Regions from separate parts of the Dongia sp. P2_B8 genome, predicted to be linked through region 1. Evidence: riboswitches for the same ligand, from Rfam matches in the RefSeq annotation. Region 1 holds a riboswitch; the other holds the start of a gene.
What was found. A riboswitch is a leader RNA that binds a small molecule or an ion and turns the genes downstream of it on or off. The one in region 1 is predicted to bind glycine.
Positions count from the first base shown of each region.

Region 1 (7,356 bases):
GAATGGTCAGCATGCCGCAAAGCTCGCCATGGGCACCGGCGGCCGGTGACATGGCGATGGCCGGCATGCCGGTCAAGGTTTTCAGCCAATGTGCCAGCGTGTCGATGAGTTCCAGGGCGCCCTGCACGGTCGAGACCGGCTGCATCGGATGGAGATCGGCGATGCCCGGCAGCCGCGCGATCTTTTCGTTGATGCGCGGATTGTGCTTCATGGTGCACGATCCCAGCGGATAGACCGACATATCGATCGCGTAATTCTTCTGGCTGAGCTTCGTGTAGTGCCGCACGACCTGCGATTCGGCAAGGCCGGGCAAGCCCACGGCACCCTTCCGCTTCATGCCGGCCAGGCGTTCCTTGTGCTTGGGCACATCAGGCAGATCAACACCTGAGCGGCCGGGCACATCCATCTCGAAGATCAAGGGCTCTTCGATCTGCAGGCCGCGATTGCCGGAGATTGTCCCGGCGCTGGTGTTGATCGGTGGATTGAGCTTGGTCATGCGAGCACCTCTTTGAGGCCGGCTTCAAGGGCAGCCATCTCGGCCTCGGCGGTCAGTTCGGTAGCGGCAACGAGCAGCAGTTTCTCAGCTTCCTTGCCCGGCACCAGGCGCGCCACGGGGACGCCACACAGAATGCGCTTCTTGGCCAGAGCCTCGACCACGCCGATCGCCGGTTTCGACAGTTCCAGGGTGAACTCGTTGAAGAAGCTGTCATTGAGCAGCTTCACGCCGGGGATTGTGGCGAGGCGATCGGCCAGATTGCTGGCGGTCGCATGATTGAGCGCTGCCAACTGATTCAGGCCAGCTTCGCCGAGCAGGGTCATGTGGATGGTAAAGGCGAGGGCACAGAGGCCGGAATTGGTGCAGATGTTGCTGGTGGCCTTCTCGCGCCGGATATGCTGCTCACGGGTTGAAAGGGTGAGTACCCAGCCGCGCCGCCCATCGACATCGACCGTCTGGCCGGCGAGGCGACCCGGCATCTGCCGCAGGAATTTTTCACGCGCAGCGAACAAGCCGACATAGGGACCGCCGAAACCAAGCGGGTTGCCGATCGACTGGCCTTCTGCGGTAACGATATCCGCCCCCATCTCGCCGGGCGGCGTGATGAGGCCGAGCGATACCACCTCCGTAACGGCAACGATCAACAGCGCACCGGCCGCATGCACGGCATCTGCCAGTGCCTTGAGGTCGTGGATATGACCGAAGAAACTTGGGTTTTGGACGACGACGCAGGAGACGTCGGGACCGAGCAGCTTGGCAAGGTCTTCCTTGCCGGTCGCATCCAACGGCGCCGAGACCGTCTCAAACCCGGTATGGCGGCCATGTGTCTCCACCACCTCGCGGTAATGCGGGTGGAGGCCGCCGGAAAGGATGGCCTTCTTCCGCCGCGTCACACGGTTGGCCATGGCGACAGCTTCGGTGGTGGCGGTGGCACCGTCATACATCGAGGCGTTGGCCACATCCATGCCGGTAAGCAAGGCGACTTGTGTCTGGAACTCGAACAGATATTGCAGGGTCCCTTGCGCCACCTCGGGCTGATAGGGCGTGTAGGAGGTCAGGAATTCGCCGCGCTGGATGAGGTGGTCTACCGCGGCCGGAATGTGATGGCGATAGGCGCCGGCACCGAGGAAACTCGGCGCCTGATTGGTGCCGAGATTCTTGACGGCCATGGCGCCGATGAAACGCTCGACCTCCATTTCCGGCATATGGTTGGAGAGGCCGGAGATCGGCGCCTTCAACAAGGCCCCATTCGGCACGTCGTTGTAGAGACTTTCGACCGAGGGTGCCCCGACTTTCGCCAGCATTGCGCGGCGGTCGGGCTCGGTCAGCGGCAGAAAGCGCATGTCAGTGCAGCCCCCTCAGCTCAAACTGGCGCAGAAGGTTTTGTAGGCGGCCTCGTCCATCAGGCCGTCGAGCTCAGCCTTGTTGGCGATCTTCACCTTGGCGAACCAGCCTTTGCCGAGCGCGTCTTCATTGACCGTGCCGGGCGCATCGCCCAGGGCCGCGTTCACGTCGACCACTTCGCCGCTGACCGGGGCATAGACCTCGCTTGCTGCCTTCACCGATTCGACGACCGCCAGCTCCTTGCCCTTCTCGACCTTCTTGCCGATGGCCGGCAGGTCGACGAACACGACATCGCCCAGTTGGTCCTGGGCATAGGGGCTGATGCCGATGGTGGCGACATCGCCGTCGATCTTCACCCATTCATGATCTTTGCTGAAGCGGATGCCGCTCATGGGGGTACTCTCCTCTGTCTGTTTGCGGCGCTTCGACGGATCGTCGCGCCGTTCTCCGGTGAAGCTGACCATCGCCGGTCAGCGCTGATAACGATGGGGTACGAAAGGCATGGCGGCGATCTTGGCGGGCAAGGCCTTGCCGCGCACCATAAGATTGATCTCGGTGCCGATGGCGGCATGGGCCGTTTCGACATAGCCCATGGCGACCGGCGCCCCGAGGCTTGGACCAAAGCCACCTGACGTGATCTCCCCGATCACGCGGCCACCGAAATCGGTGATCTCGGTATGCGCCCGCGCCGGTGCCTTGCCCTCCGGCAGAATGCCGACACGCTTCCGCACGGGGCCTGCCGCCAATTGCCGCTGTACGATGCCGGCACCGGGGAAACCGCCTTCTTCACGACGGCGCTTCTGCATGGCCCAGACAAGGTTGGCTTCGACCGGATTGGTCTTTTCGGTGATGTCGTTGCCATAGAGACAAAGGCCAGCTTCCAGGCGCAGCGAATCGCGGGCCCCAAGGCCGATCGGCTTCACGTCGGGATCCGCTAGCAGCTTTTTGACCAAGGCCACGGCGTCTGCATTGGCGACAGAGATCTCGAACCCGTCCTCGCCGGTATAGCCCGATCGGGTGGCGATGATGTCGAAGCCGGTGGCTTTCAGCCGGGCACCGCTCATGAATTTGAGCTTGGCGCTCTCTGGCGCCAGGCGCGCAAAGACGGCGGCGGCCTTAGGCCCTTGCAGCGCCACCAGCGCCCGGTCGGCCAATACCTCGATCTCGCAGCGGTGGTTGAGTTTGGCCTTCAAATGCGCGATGTCGGCGTCCTTGCAGCCGGCATTCACGACCATGAACAGATGATCTGAGGCATCGCCTGGACCCATGCGGGTCACCATCAGATCATCGAGGATGCCGGCAGCATTGTCGGTGAAGAAGCTGTAGCGCTGCTGGCCCGGTTGCAAGGCCTGGAAATCCGCCGGGCACAGGCGCTCAAGCGCCGCTGCTGCGGTGGCAAAATTCTCGCCTGTGATGCGGATCTGGCCCATATGCGAGACATCGAACAGGCCAGCGCTCGTGCGCGTGTGCAGATGTTCGGTCAGGATGCCGGTCGGGTATTGCACAGGCATGTCATAGCCTGCGAACGGCACCATCTTGGCACCGAGTTCGACATGCAGATCATGCAATTGTGTGACGAGGAGCGGCGCATCGGCGCCCTGGCCTGAAGTATTGGGGCCCGAAGTACTGGCAGTGGCACTCACAAAGAAACCCTCCGACGAATGGCGACCGCGACCGGGAATTCCTCCATGGGAAAACCCGCGCGACCCCCCTCTGTCTTCGGGACCTGAGAGATTGGCCGACAACCCGCGTGCCATAAAAAGGCACGCAAACAAGCTGGCGGTTTACTCCTTCGGTGGGATGAAGCCCAGCTGTGAGGCCATCCGCTTTCCAGAGTTTTTCCCCGTATCGGTCCTTTTGCCTGAGAGTTTCCGGGGGCGGTTGCTCCTTCGGCGCCTGCCCCCAGTCACTCTGGCTGGGGGGAGGTCTCTCCCGATAACGGGTTTTGCCGCGCGCAAGATGGGCCGGCGCACGACTATCCGTCAAGCGGCATTTTTTTGTGCAGACGCGGCACGCGTGGCGGCGGGAGCCGCTGTCCGATCAGCCGCCGATCGTTGCCCGGTCATGGCCCGGTCATGGCCCGGTCATGGACTGGCGACTCGGTTAGAACTGCGGGTTGCGCCGGTTGAAGGCCAGTTCTTTCTCAGTCACCACCAGGCCGATATTGATGCGATAGAATTCGCCATTCTCGCCCTTGCGCAGGGGCAGCAGAATTTCGACCTGATCCTGGGCGATGCCCTGCACCTTGGCCGCGGTGAAGGGGATTTCGACATCAAGACTCTGGTCGCCCGGCATGTGCGTGCCACCCGGTCCGGTGATGCGGACCCAGTAATTGAACTTGGCGGCGCTGTCGGCATTCTGCGGTCCGCGGGAGGCTGCGAACTCGACGCTGAGTTCCGTGCGGATCGAGGTTAGCCCCGTATCGGTATCGATGACGTAGGTGCACATCGACTGCGACCTGGCGATGCGAGCTTCGAACGAGGTGTCGGCCAGATCTTCGCTCTCGCCGGCAAAGCGCGTCAGGTAGGCGGCATCCTGCAGGACCTTGACCGGCGGGCAGGGCCGGGACTGTTCCGCAATTGGATTGGTGCAGCCCGAGAGCAGCAAGGCCGCACCCAACGCGCAGAGCAGGTTCTGCCCGATTTTGGTCATGCCGATCATCATAATCCTTTCCGCGCGCGCCTTAGCCGCACTCAAAGTTTCGAATGCGAACCGTCGCACAGCGGCGATTTGTGGGTGTGTTTGCAGCCGCAGAAAAAGACGGCCTTGGCCTCGGTCGCGTCGAACTTGACCGGGCTGAATTCGCTGCCCTTGTGGGAGCCGTCGCAAAAGGGCTGCTTCTGGCTGCGTCCGCAGGCACACCAGAAATAGGATTTCCCCGCCTCGACATCGACCTTGAATGGCGATTTCTGCGCGATTTGCGGATTTGTCATGATGATCTCCAGGCCCCCCAAAGGCGCTCGTCGAAGCTGGTCGTCCGCGGACTCGGCCCAGGTGCTGCCCCGGCCACGTTAACGCTTCTTTGACTTTAGTAGAGCGGCCCGGCTTCCACAAGCGCGGCCATCTGCCCGATCCACCCCCAACTTGCGGAAAAACGATGGCAAATTGATCCCTTTGGCATTGCCCCCGCTTGACTTGCCACCCCGTTTGACTTGCCACCCCCTTTGACTTGCCACTGGGCCTGAAAACCCTATATTCCAGGCAAGAGTTTTCGACCAAAATTAGGCCGTGATGAGCAAGAGCAACCTGACTGTCTATCTGGCCGCCCCGCGTGGTTTTTGCGCCGGTGTCGACCGCGCCATTCAGATCGTCGAGCGGGCGCTGGAACGCTATGGCGCCCCGGTATATGTGCGCCACGAAATCGTCCACAATCGCCATGTGGTTGAAGCGCTGGAGAAGAAGGGCGCCATCTTCGTCGAAGAGCTGGACGAGATTCCTGGCCAGTTCCCGGTGGTCTTTTCCGCCCATGGCGTGCCCAAGGCGATCCCGGCCGAGGCCGAGCGGCGCGAACTCATGTATCTCGATGCCACCTGCCCGCTGGTGTCCAAAGTGCACCGCGAGGCCGAAGGCCATTTTGCCGCCGGTCAGCACATCATCCTCATCGGTCACGCGGGTCATCCGGAAGTCATCGGCACCGTCGGCCAATTGCCCGAAGGGGCGGTGTCGTTGGTGGAAACCGCCGAGGATGCCGAGAAGATCACCGTCAGCAATCCGCTGGCGCTGGCCTATATTACCCAGACCACGCTCTCGATCGACGACACGATCGGCATCATTTCCGTCCTCAAGCGCCGTTTCCCCAATATCCACGGGCCGCGCAAGGAAGACATCTGCTACGCCACCACCAACCGCCAGCAGGCGGTGAAGGCGATCGCCGAGAAATGCGACCTGATGCTGGTGATCGGCGCGCCCAATTCGTCAAATTCGCGCCGCCTTGTGGAAGTGGCGCTGGTCGCCGGCTGTGCCAACGCCTATCTGGTGCAGAAGGCCTCGGAGATCGACTGGGCCTGGTTCGACGGCATCAAGACGGTTGGCATCACCGCCGGCGCTTCGGCACCGGAGATCCTGGTGCAGGAAGTGATCGGTGCCGTGCGCGATCGCTTCGATATCGTGACCGACGAGGTCTCGGTTACCACCGAAACCACCCATTTCAAGCTGCCGCGCGCCCTCACCGCATAACCTGTCCGGATCCTCGCCATGGCTGTCTATACCGAAGTGCCCGATGGCGAGCTTGCTGCCTTCGTGAAAGCCTATGACATTGGCGATGTGGTGTCCTGCAAGGGCATTGCCGAGGGTGTCGAGAACTCCAATTTCCTGATGCACACCACCAAGGGCAGCTACATCCTGACCCTCTATGAAAAGCGCGTGCACCGCGAGGATCTGCCCTTCTTCCTGGGGCTGATGGAACATCTCGCTGCCAAGGGGCTGAGCTGCCCCACGCCGATCAAGGCGCAGGACGGGGCGTCGTTGCACGAACTCTGTGGCCGGCCAGCCGCCATCATCAGTTTCCTCGAAGGCATGTGGCCGCGCCGTCCGACGGAACGCCATTGCCAATTGCTGGGCACCGCCATGGCGGAGTTCCATATCAAGGGCCGTGATTTTGCCTTGAAGCGCCCGAACAATCTCTCGCTCAGTGGCTGGCGGACGTTGGTTGCAAACACCAAGGACCGTGCCGATGAAGTGTCGCCGGGCCTCTCCGAGATCATCCAGGACGAGCTCAAATTTCTCGAGGCTCATTGGCCGCAGGATCTTGAGGTCGGCGTCATCCATGCCGATCTTTTTCCGGACAATGTCTTCTTCCTCGGCGACCGGCTCTCCGGCCTCATCGATTTCTATTTTGCCTGCACCGATTTCCTGACCTACGACCTCGCCATCTGTCTCAACGCGTGGTGCTTCGAGATCAAGGGCGAATTCAATATCACCAAGGCGAAGTCGATGATCGACAGCTACACCAAATTGCGCTCGCTGTCGGACAAGGAATTGGCAGCACTGCCGGTGCTGGCCCGCGGTGGCGCGCTGCGCTTTCTGCTGACGCGGCTCTATGACTGGCTCAACCATCCGCCGGGTGCGTTCGTACAGCCGAAGGATCCGCTGGAATATCTGAAGAAACTGCGTTTCCACCAGCAGGCGAAGACTATCGCGGCGTACGGCCTATGACCACGGCAATGGCTCTTAAGATCGTCGATGTTTTTACCGACGGTGCTTGCAGTGGCAATCCCGGCCCCGGCGGCTGGGGCGCTCTCCTGCGCTATGGCGATGTGGAGAAAGAACTTTCCGGCGGCGAGGCTGCGACCACCAACAACCGCATGGAATTGATGGCGGCGATCGCAGCCCTCGAAGCGATGAAGAGCGCCACTCACGTGCGCCTCCACACGGACAGCCAATATGTGAAGAACGGAATCACCACTTGGATCCACAATTGGAAGCGTACCGGCTGGAAGACCTCCGACAAAAAACCCGTCAAGAATGTCGATCTATGGCAACGCCTGGACACCGCTCTCAAGAACCATAAGATCGAC
Region 1 is NZ_JBFUDM010000006.1:194,989-202,344, reverse strand. Features, by position in the region: gene gcvPB (aminomethyl-transferring glycine dehydrogenase subunit GcvPB) at 1-496, opposite strand, end outside; gene gcvPA (aminomethyl-transferring glycine dehydrogenase subunit GcvPA) at 493-1,839, opposite strand; gene gcvH (glycine cleavage system protein GcvH) at 1,855-2,232, opposite strand; gene gcvT (glycine cleavage system aminomethyltransferase GcvT) at 2,311-3,483, opposite strand; glycine riboswitch at 3,552-3,676, opposite strand; glycine riboswitch at 3,680-3,785, opposite strand; gene AC1DWZ_RS17685 (hypothetical protein) at 3,944-4,492, opposite strand; gene AC1DWZ_RS17680 (CDGSH iron-sulfur domain-containing protein) at 4,534-4,773, opposite strand; gene ispH (4-hydroxy-3-methylbut-2-enyl diphosphate reductase) at 5,072-6,016, shown strand; gene AC1DWZ_RS17670 (homoserine kinase) at 6,035-6,994, shown strand; gene rnhA (ribonuclease HI) at 6,991-7,356, shown strand, end outside.

Region 2 (7,356 bases), on a different contig from region 1:
AACTTCGCGATCTCTTTCTCCATCATCTGCATCCTTGCCGGCGGCATCGGCGCCTACACCGTCGCCTTCGGCGCGGCGGGCGGCGGTTCGATCGGCATCGGCTGGATCGTCGGCTCGGTGTTCGCTCTGCTCGTGGCAGCCGCCATGGGTCAGATCGCCTCCGCCTATCCAACCGCGGGTGGTCTCTATCATTGGGGTTCGATCCTTGGTGGCCGTGGCTGGGGCTGGGCAACTGCCTGGATCAACCTCATCGGCTTGCTCTTCGTCGTCTCGTCCGTGAACTATGGTGTTTATCTGTTGCTGCGCGACCTCGTTCTGGTCGGCGTCTTCGGCATGGACCCCGCGATGTTCACCGGCACCCATCTCACCATTGCCGTCGCGATCATCACCTTCACGCAGGCAGTCTTGAACTATATGGGCATCAAGGCGACCACGATCCTGACCGATTTCTCCGGCTATCTGATCATGGGCGTGTCGTTCGTCCTGATCGCCGGTCTTTTGATCGGTTCGCCGGTACCGCTCGACTTTTCCCGTCTGGTGACCTTCACCAACAACACGGGTGATTTAGGTGCCGGAACCTGGCCGGCGACGGGCAGCTTGATGTTTGCCTTCATCCTTGGCCTGCTGCACGTGTGCTACACGATCACCGGCTTCGATGCTTCGGCGCATACGTCGGAAGAAACCCGTGACGCGCAGCGCGCTGTGCCGCGCGGCATGATCACGGCCGTGTTCTGGTCGGCTCTGTTCGGCTGGTTGCTTGTGGTGGCAGTGCTGCTTGCCATGCCGGACATGACCGAAGGTGCGGCCAAGGGCTGGTCGGTGTTCTACTACGTCCTCGAATCCAACGGCATGCCGCATTGGATCAAGGATCTGCTAGCCATCGGCATCGTTCTTGCCAACTACCTCTGTGCCCTTGCCGGCATGACCTCGCTTTCGCGCATGATCTATGCGTTCGCGCGTGACGGCGGCATCCCGGGTGCGTCGAAGTTCCTGCGTCAGGTCAGCCCGAAACACCGCACTCCCGGTGCGGCAATCTGGGTTGGCGCCGGCTTGTGCTTCATCCTGGGTTGGGTCTGCGGCGCTGATGCCAACGCCTATATCGTCCTGGCGTCTGGTTGTGCGGTGTTCCTCTACGTCTCCTACATCATGCCGATCGGTGCGGGCATCCTGGCCGAAGGCAAGAGCTGGACGAAGAAGGGCCCGTTCAATCTCGGTGTCTGGTCGAAGCCGGTTGGCGTTCTGGCCGTTCTCGGCGGCGCCGTGCTCGCCTTCGTCGGCTTCCAGCCACCCTACCAGTTGGTGGGTCAGTTCCTGGCTGCTGCGATCGTGCTGCTGATCGTGATCTGGTTCGCGTTTGAAAAGAGCCGGTTCCCCGGTCCGCCGCTCACCGAAGCGGATGTAAAGGCACGTCAGGCTGAAATCGCCAAGGAAGAAGCGGCGCTGGGTGGCGCTGGCTGATCCCACAACAAAGCGAATATCATCTGGGGAGGCAGTGCAAACTGCCTCCCTTTTTCTTTTCCAGCTTGACCTTTCCATGGGGCAATCACACACTCCGGCCGCACAATCCTCCGACCTCGGGAGAGACTGGCACGGCCGCAAAAGAGACGCGGCCGGATCGGCGCCGAAGGAGCAACCGCCCCCGGAAACTCTCAGGCAAAAGGACCAGGTCGGAACCGTCATCTCTGGAAAGCGGGCGACGGACGTCGTCGCCTCACCGACGGAGTAAACCGGGCATCTTTTCCTTAGATGCCCCGGCGAATCTCTCAGGTCTCAAAGACAGAGGGGGGCTGACCGGCAGATCTTTCGCCGGCCGCACCAACCCGACGTCGGGGAGCCACACTTCGCATTCCAAGACATCATTGCCGCAAGCTTGAGCGCGGCCTAAATTCCAATTCATAGATCGAACAGGGGGAACACAAATGCCGTTGAAACCGGAACAAGTCAAAACCGTCGCACAAGCCAAGAAGATCGTCGAGGAGCGGGGCCTCACCCATGTGAAGGTCGGCGTGTTCGATGGCGATGCCATCCTGCGCGGCAAATACATGTCGAAAGCCAAGTTCTTTTCCGCCCTCGAAGGCGGCTTCGGCTTCTGCGACGTGGTGCTGGGCTGGGACAATCAGGACCAGTTGATCGACGGCCTCAACTATACCGGCTGGCACACAGCCTATCCCGACGCCTGGGCGCGCATCATCCCGGAGACCTGCCGCGATCTGCCGATGGAGGATAACGGCCTCCTCTTCATCTCGGAATTCGTCAACAAGGCGGAAGAGATCTGCGCGCGTGGGACACTGCGCCGCGTCCTCGCCAAGGCCGCCAAGATGGGCTTCGACGTCTATTCGGCCCTTGAGTTCGAATTCTTCATGTTCGACGAAACGCCGGAAAGCATCCGCGAGAAGAACTACAAGAACCTGACGCCGATGACCCCCGGCTGGTTTGGCTATTCCGTCATCCGTAACTCCGTCTGGTCCGAGCTCTACCAGGACATTCTCGACATGTGCGAAAAGATGCGCATGCCGATCGAAGGACTCCACACCGAGACCGGCCCCGGTGTCCTTGAAGCGGCACTCGGCGTCACCTCGGCTCTCGAGGCCGCCGATCGCGGCGCGCTCTTCAAGACCTTCATGAAGGTGCTGGCGCAGCGCCGCGGCCTGATGGCGACCTTCATGGCGAAATGGTCGAACTCCTATCCCGGCCAGTCCGGTCACATTCACATTTCCTTGAAGGGCAAGGACGGCAAGGCCGTCTTCCATGACCCGAAGAAGCCGCACAACATCTCCGACAAGATGCGCTGGTTCATCGGCGGCCAGCAGACCCTGATGCCGGAAGTGCTTGGCATGGTCTCGCCCACCGTCAACTCCTACTCGCGCCTCATCCCCGGCTTCTGGGCGCCGACCAACGCCACCTGGGGCGTCGAGAACCGCACCTGCGCGCTTCGCGTCATTCCTGGGTCGGAAAAATCGCAGCGCGTCGAATACCGCATCGCCGCCGCCGATTGCAATCCGTACCTGGCCCTGGCGGCCGCCATTGGTTCAGGCCTCTACGGCATCGAGAACAAGATCGAACCGATGGCTGCCATCGTCGGCAATTCCTACGAGATGAAGCATCCGGCCAAGCTCGATCTGCCAACCACCTTGTGGGACGCTGCCCAGCGCCTGCGCAAATCGAAGGCCGCGCGTGAACTGTTCGGCGATGCCTTCGTCGAGCATCATGCCGGCACCCGCGAGCATGAGGAGCGTGAGTTCCGCAAGCACATCACTGATTGGGAATTGTCGCGCTACTTCGAAATCATTTGATCTCATCTGCAGCGCCCGCGAGTCCGGCTGGACACGCGGGCGCTATTCTTTTTCAAACACCCCGAGGTTACCTATGTCCGCCACCCAGAAAACCGTCACGCCCATCGACAATTCCGTCTATGTCGAGCGTCCTTACAACACTCAAGCCGAAATCGCCGCGATCCTGAAGGCTGCCGCCAAGGCGCAGATCGACTGGCGCAAGGTGCCGATCGCAGAGCGGGCCAAGATTCTGAACAAGGCGGTCGATGAGTTTCTGAAGGGCAAGGACAAGCACGCCGAGGAAATCACCCGCCAGATGGGCCGCCCGATCACGCAGAGCCCGTTCGAAATGCGCGGCTTCGAAGAGCGCGCCCGCTTCATGATCAATCTGGCACCGGAAGCCCTGGCCGACGTTTCTTTCACCGACAAGCCCGGCTTCACCCGCGTGCTGCACCGTGAGCCGCTGGGTGTCGTCTTCATCGTGGCACCCTGGAACTATCCCTATCTCACCTCCGTGAATGGCGTCGTTCCGGCGCTGATGGCCGGCAATGCGGTCGTCTTGAAGCACTCCGCCCAGACCCCGCTCTGCGCCGAGGATTTCCAGGCCGCATTCGATGCCGCCGGCTTGCCGAAAGGTCTCTTTCAGCATCTCGTCCTCACCCATGACGATACCGCCAAGGTGATCGGTGCCCCCGAAGTGGCCTATGTCAATTTCACCGGCTCGGTCAGCGGCGGTCATGCCGTGCAGCAGGCGGCGCTCGGCAAGTTCATGGGCATGGGGCTTGAGCTCGGCGGCAAGGACCCGGCCTATGTCCGCGCCGATGCCAACCTCGCCCATGCGGTCGAGAATCTGGTCGATGGGGCCATGTTCAATTCCGGCCAATGCTGCTGCGCCATCGAGCGCATCTATGTGCATGAGAGTTTGTACGACAAATTCGTCGACGGCTTCGTCGACCTCACCAAGAAGTACAAGCTCGGCAATCCGATGGACAGCACCACCAATCTCGGGCCGATGGTACGTACGTCGGCCGCCGAATTCGTGCGCGGCCAGATCGCTGATGCAGTGCAGCACGGCGCCAAGGCCCTCATCGACAGCAAGCTATTCCCGGCTGACAAGGCCGGCACGCCGTATCTCGCCCCGCAGGTCCTGGTCAATGTCGATCATTCCATGTCGGTGATGGCGGAAGAAAGTTTCGGCCCGGTCATCGGTATCATGAAGGTGAAGAATGACGAGGAAGCCGTGAAGCTGATGAACGACAGCAAATACGGCCTCACCGCGGCGCTCTGGACCTCGGATGAGATCGCCGCACGCAAGATCGGCAACGAGATCGAGACGGGGACCGTCTTCATGAACCGCTGCGACTATCTCGACCCGGCCCTGGCCTGGGTCGGCATCAAGGATTCCGGCCGCGGTGCAACATTGTCCCGCGTCGGGTACGAGATGCTGACAAGGCCGAAGTCCTTCCACTTCCGCACGCAGATCTGAGCGCCGCACCTGATATGTTCGTCATGCCCGGGCTTGACCCGGGCATCCACGCTTTCAACTGCACCAGTGGATCCCCGGGTCTTCGCCCGGGGATGACGATTTTGGAAGCCTGGCAATCAAGCGTCACCCCACCGCCACGCGTGATTTATTTTCCTAACCGTGGCACACTCGGCCTTCATCAGGGGACGATGAATTTTGGCCGATACCAATCATACGCAAGTTGTCGTCATTGGTGGCGGGGTGGTCGGTTGCGCCATCTTCCGGCGTCTCGCCATGTGCGGCCTCAAGCCCGTGCTGCTGGAGGCCGGGCGCGATCTGCTCTCCGGTGCTTCCAAGGGCAATAGCGCCCTCCTTCATACCGGCTTCGACGCTCCGCATGGGTCGCTGGAGCTCAGTTGCATGCAGCAAGGTTACCGCGAATATCTCGAGATCCGCCAGCAATTGGGTCTGCCGTTGGTGAAATCCGGCGCCGTGGTCGTGGCCTGGAACGAGGAGGAGTTAGGAAAGCTCGACGACATTGTCGCCAAGGCCCATGACAACCAGGTGACCGATGTCGCCCGCATCGACCGCGATGCCCTGCGCCGCCTGGAGCCCTTGCTTTCACCTAAGGCGCTGGGCGGTGTACATGTGCCGGGCGAACATATCATCGACCCTTGGTCGGCGCCTTTGGCCTATGCCCATCAGGGGCTCGCCCATGGCGGCGTCATTCTGCGCAACTGCCGGGTGGTGAGCGGCCATTTCGATGGCATCTGGCACCTCGACACCAATCAGGGCGAGGTAACGGCCGATCTTGTCATTAATGCCGCCGGCAATCAGGGCGACATCGTCGAGGCGATCAACCGTCCCGCGCCCTTCAAGATCACGCCGCGCAAAGGTCAGTTCGTCGTCTTCGACAAGCCGGCAGCGCGGCTTCTCAAAGCAATCATCCTGCCGGTGCCGACCGAGCGCACCAAGGGCATCGTCATCTGCCGCACCGCCTTCGGCAATGTGCTGGTCGGTCCCACCGCGGAAGACCAGGAAGACCGCATCCATGCCGAGGTCGACCAGGCGGCACTCCAGCAACTGGTCGCGCGCGGTGCCGAGATGCTGCCGGGCCTTGCCAATGTCGATGTCACAGCGATCTACGCCGGACTGCGGCCAGCAACCCAGTTCAAGGACTACCAGATCATGGCGCAGCCGGACCGGCGCTGGATCACCGTGGCCGGCATCCGCTCGACCGGTCTCACAGGCGCCCTGGGGATCGCACGGCATGTGGCTGACCTCTATGCCGCGAGCTTCGGACCTCTCATCGAGGCTGCTCCCATCTCAACGCCAATGCCCAATCTATGCGAAGAGAACATTCGCCCCTATCAGGAACCACTCGCGACCGAAATCGTGTGCCATTGCGAACTGGTGACGAGGGCCGAGATCGAAAACGCCCTCACCGGCCCCTTGCCGGCCGGCGATATCGGCGGCTTGAAGCGCCGCACCCGCGCCATGATGGGGCGCTGCCAGGGCTTCTATTGCAGCGCCCATGTCATGGCGCTGGCAGAGGATAAACTGGCGCACGAGGCCGCGTCGTGAGAACTCATGACGTGATCATCCTGGGCGCCGGACCTGCCGGCCTCTCCGCCGCCGCAGAGCTGAAGCGCCTCGGTGTCCGGGACGTCGTCATTATCGACCGCGAGCCGCAAGGTGGTGGCATCCCGCGCCATTGTGGCCATACCGGCTATGGCCTGCTGCAATTCGGACGCCTGATGACCGGACCCGATTTCGCCAGGCGATTGGTCGACCGCGTGAGCGATCTCGATCTCCGCCTCGGCCAGACCGTCCTCAAGCTGGAACCCAACGGCCGCCTGCAGGTGACCGGCCCCAGTGGACCTGAGAATTTGCAGGCGCACAAAGTCCTCCTCGCAATGGGTGCGCGCGAAACACCTCGCAGCGCAAGGCTCATCTCCGGCACGCGGCCCTGGGGTGTCATGACCACCGGCGCCCTGCAGCAATTCGTCTATCTCCATGGCAAGGCACCCTTCCGGCGGCCGCTCATCATCGGTTCGGAGTTGGTCGCTTTCTCGACACTCCTCACCTTGAGCCATGTCGGCGTGAAGCCGGTGGCCATGATCGAGGAGCGCGCGCGCATCACCGCCCGGCGGCCCGGCGATTGGGTAGCGCGCATCGGCTTCGGCGTGCCAGTCCTGACCGGCTGCACCGATCTCAAAATCATCGGCACCGACCTGGTTGAGGCCCTGAGCTTCCAGCGCCGCGGCCAGGCAAGGTCTCTGGAGTGCGACGGCATCATCTTCACCGGCCAGTTCCGCCCGGAGACGGCCCTTCTCACGCAAAGCCATCTTGAGATCGATCCCGGCACCCGCGGTCCCGTCATCGACCAGTTCTATCGCTGCACCGATGCCAGCTATTTCGCCAGCGGCAATCTGCTGCGCGGCGTCGAGACCGCAGGCCAATGCTACCGCGAAGGCAAGTCCGCCGCCCACGCCATCCACGCAGCACTCGGCGACAAGCTGGCACCACCCACGGCACCTATCCGCATTGAGGCCACTGGCGCCTTGAGTTACGTCTATCCGCAGCGCCTGACCGGCCGCGGCCCCTATGACCCGCTCT
Region 2 is NZ_JBFUDM010000003.1:1,212,841-1,220,196, reverse strand. Features, by position in the region: gene AC1DWZ_RS13255 (amino acid permease) at 1-1,458, shown strand, start outside; glycine riboswitch at 1,566-1,674, shown strand; glycine riboswitch at 1,676-1,790, shown strand; gene AC1DWZ_RS13250 (glutamine synthetase family protein) at 1,920-3,293, shown strand; gene AC1DWZ_RS13245 (aldehyde dehydrogenase family protein) at 3,367-4,758, shown strand; gene AC1DWZ_RS13240 (FAD-dependent oxidoreductase) at 4,954-6,321, shown strand; gene AC1DWZ_RS13235 (NAD(P)/FAD-dependent oxidoreductase) at 6,318-7,356, shown strand, end outside.
Region 2: it holds a riboswitch for glycine, as region 1 does, so the genes downstream of both, AC1DWZ_RS13250 (glutamine synthetase family protein) here and gcvT (glycine cleavage system aminomethyltransferase GcvT) in region 1, are expected to answer to the same signal.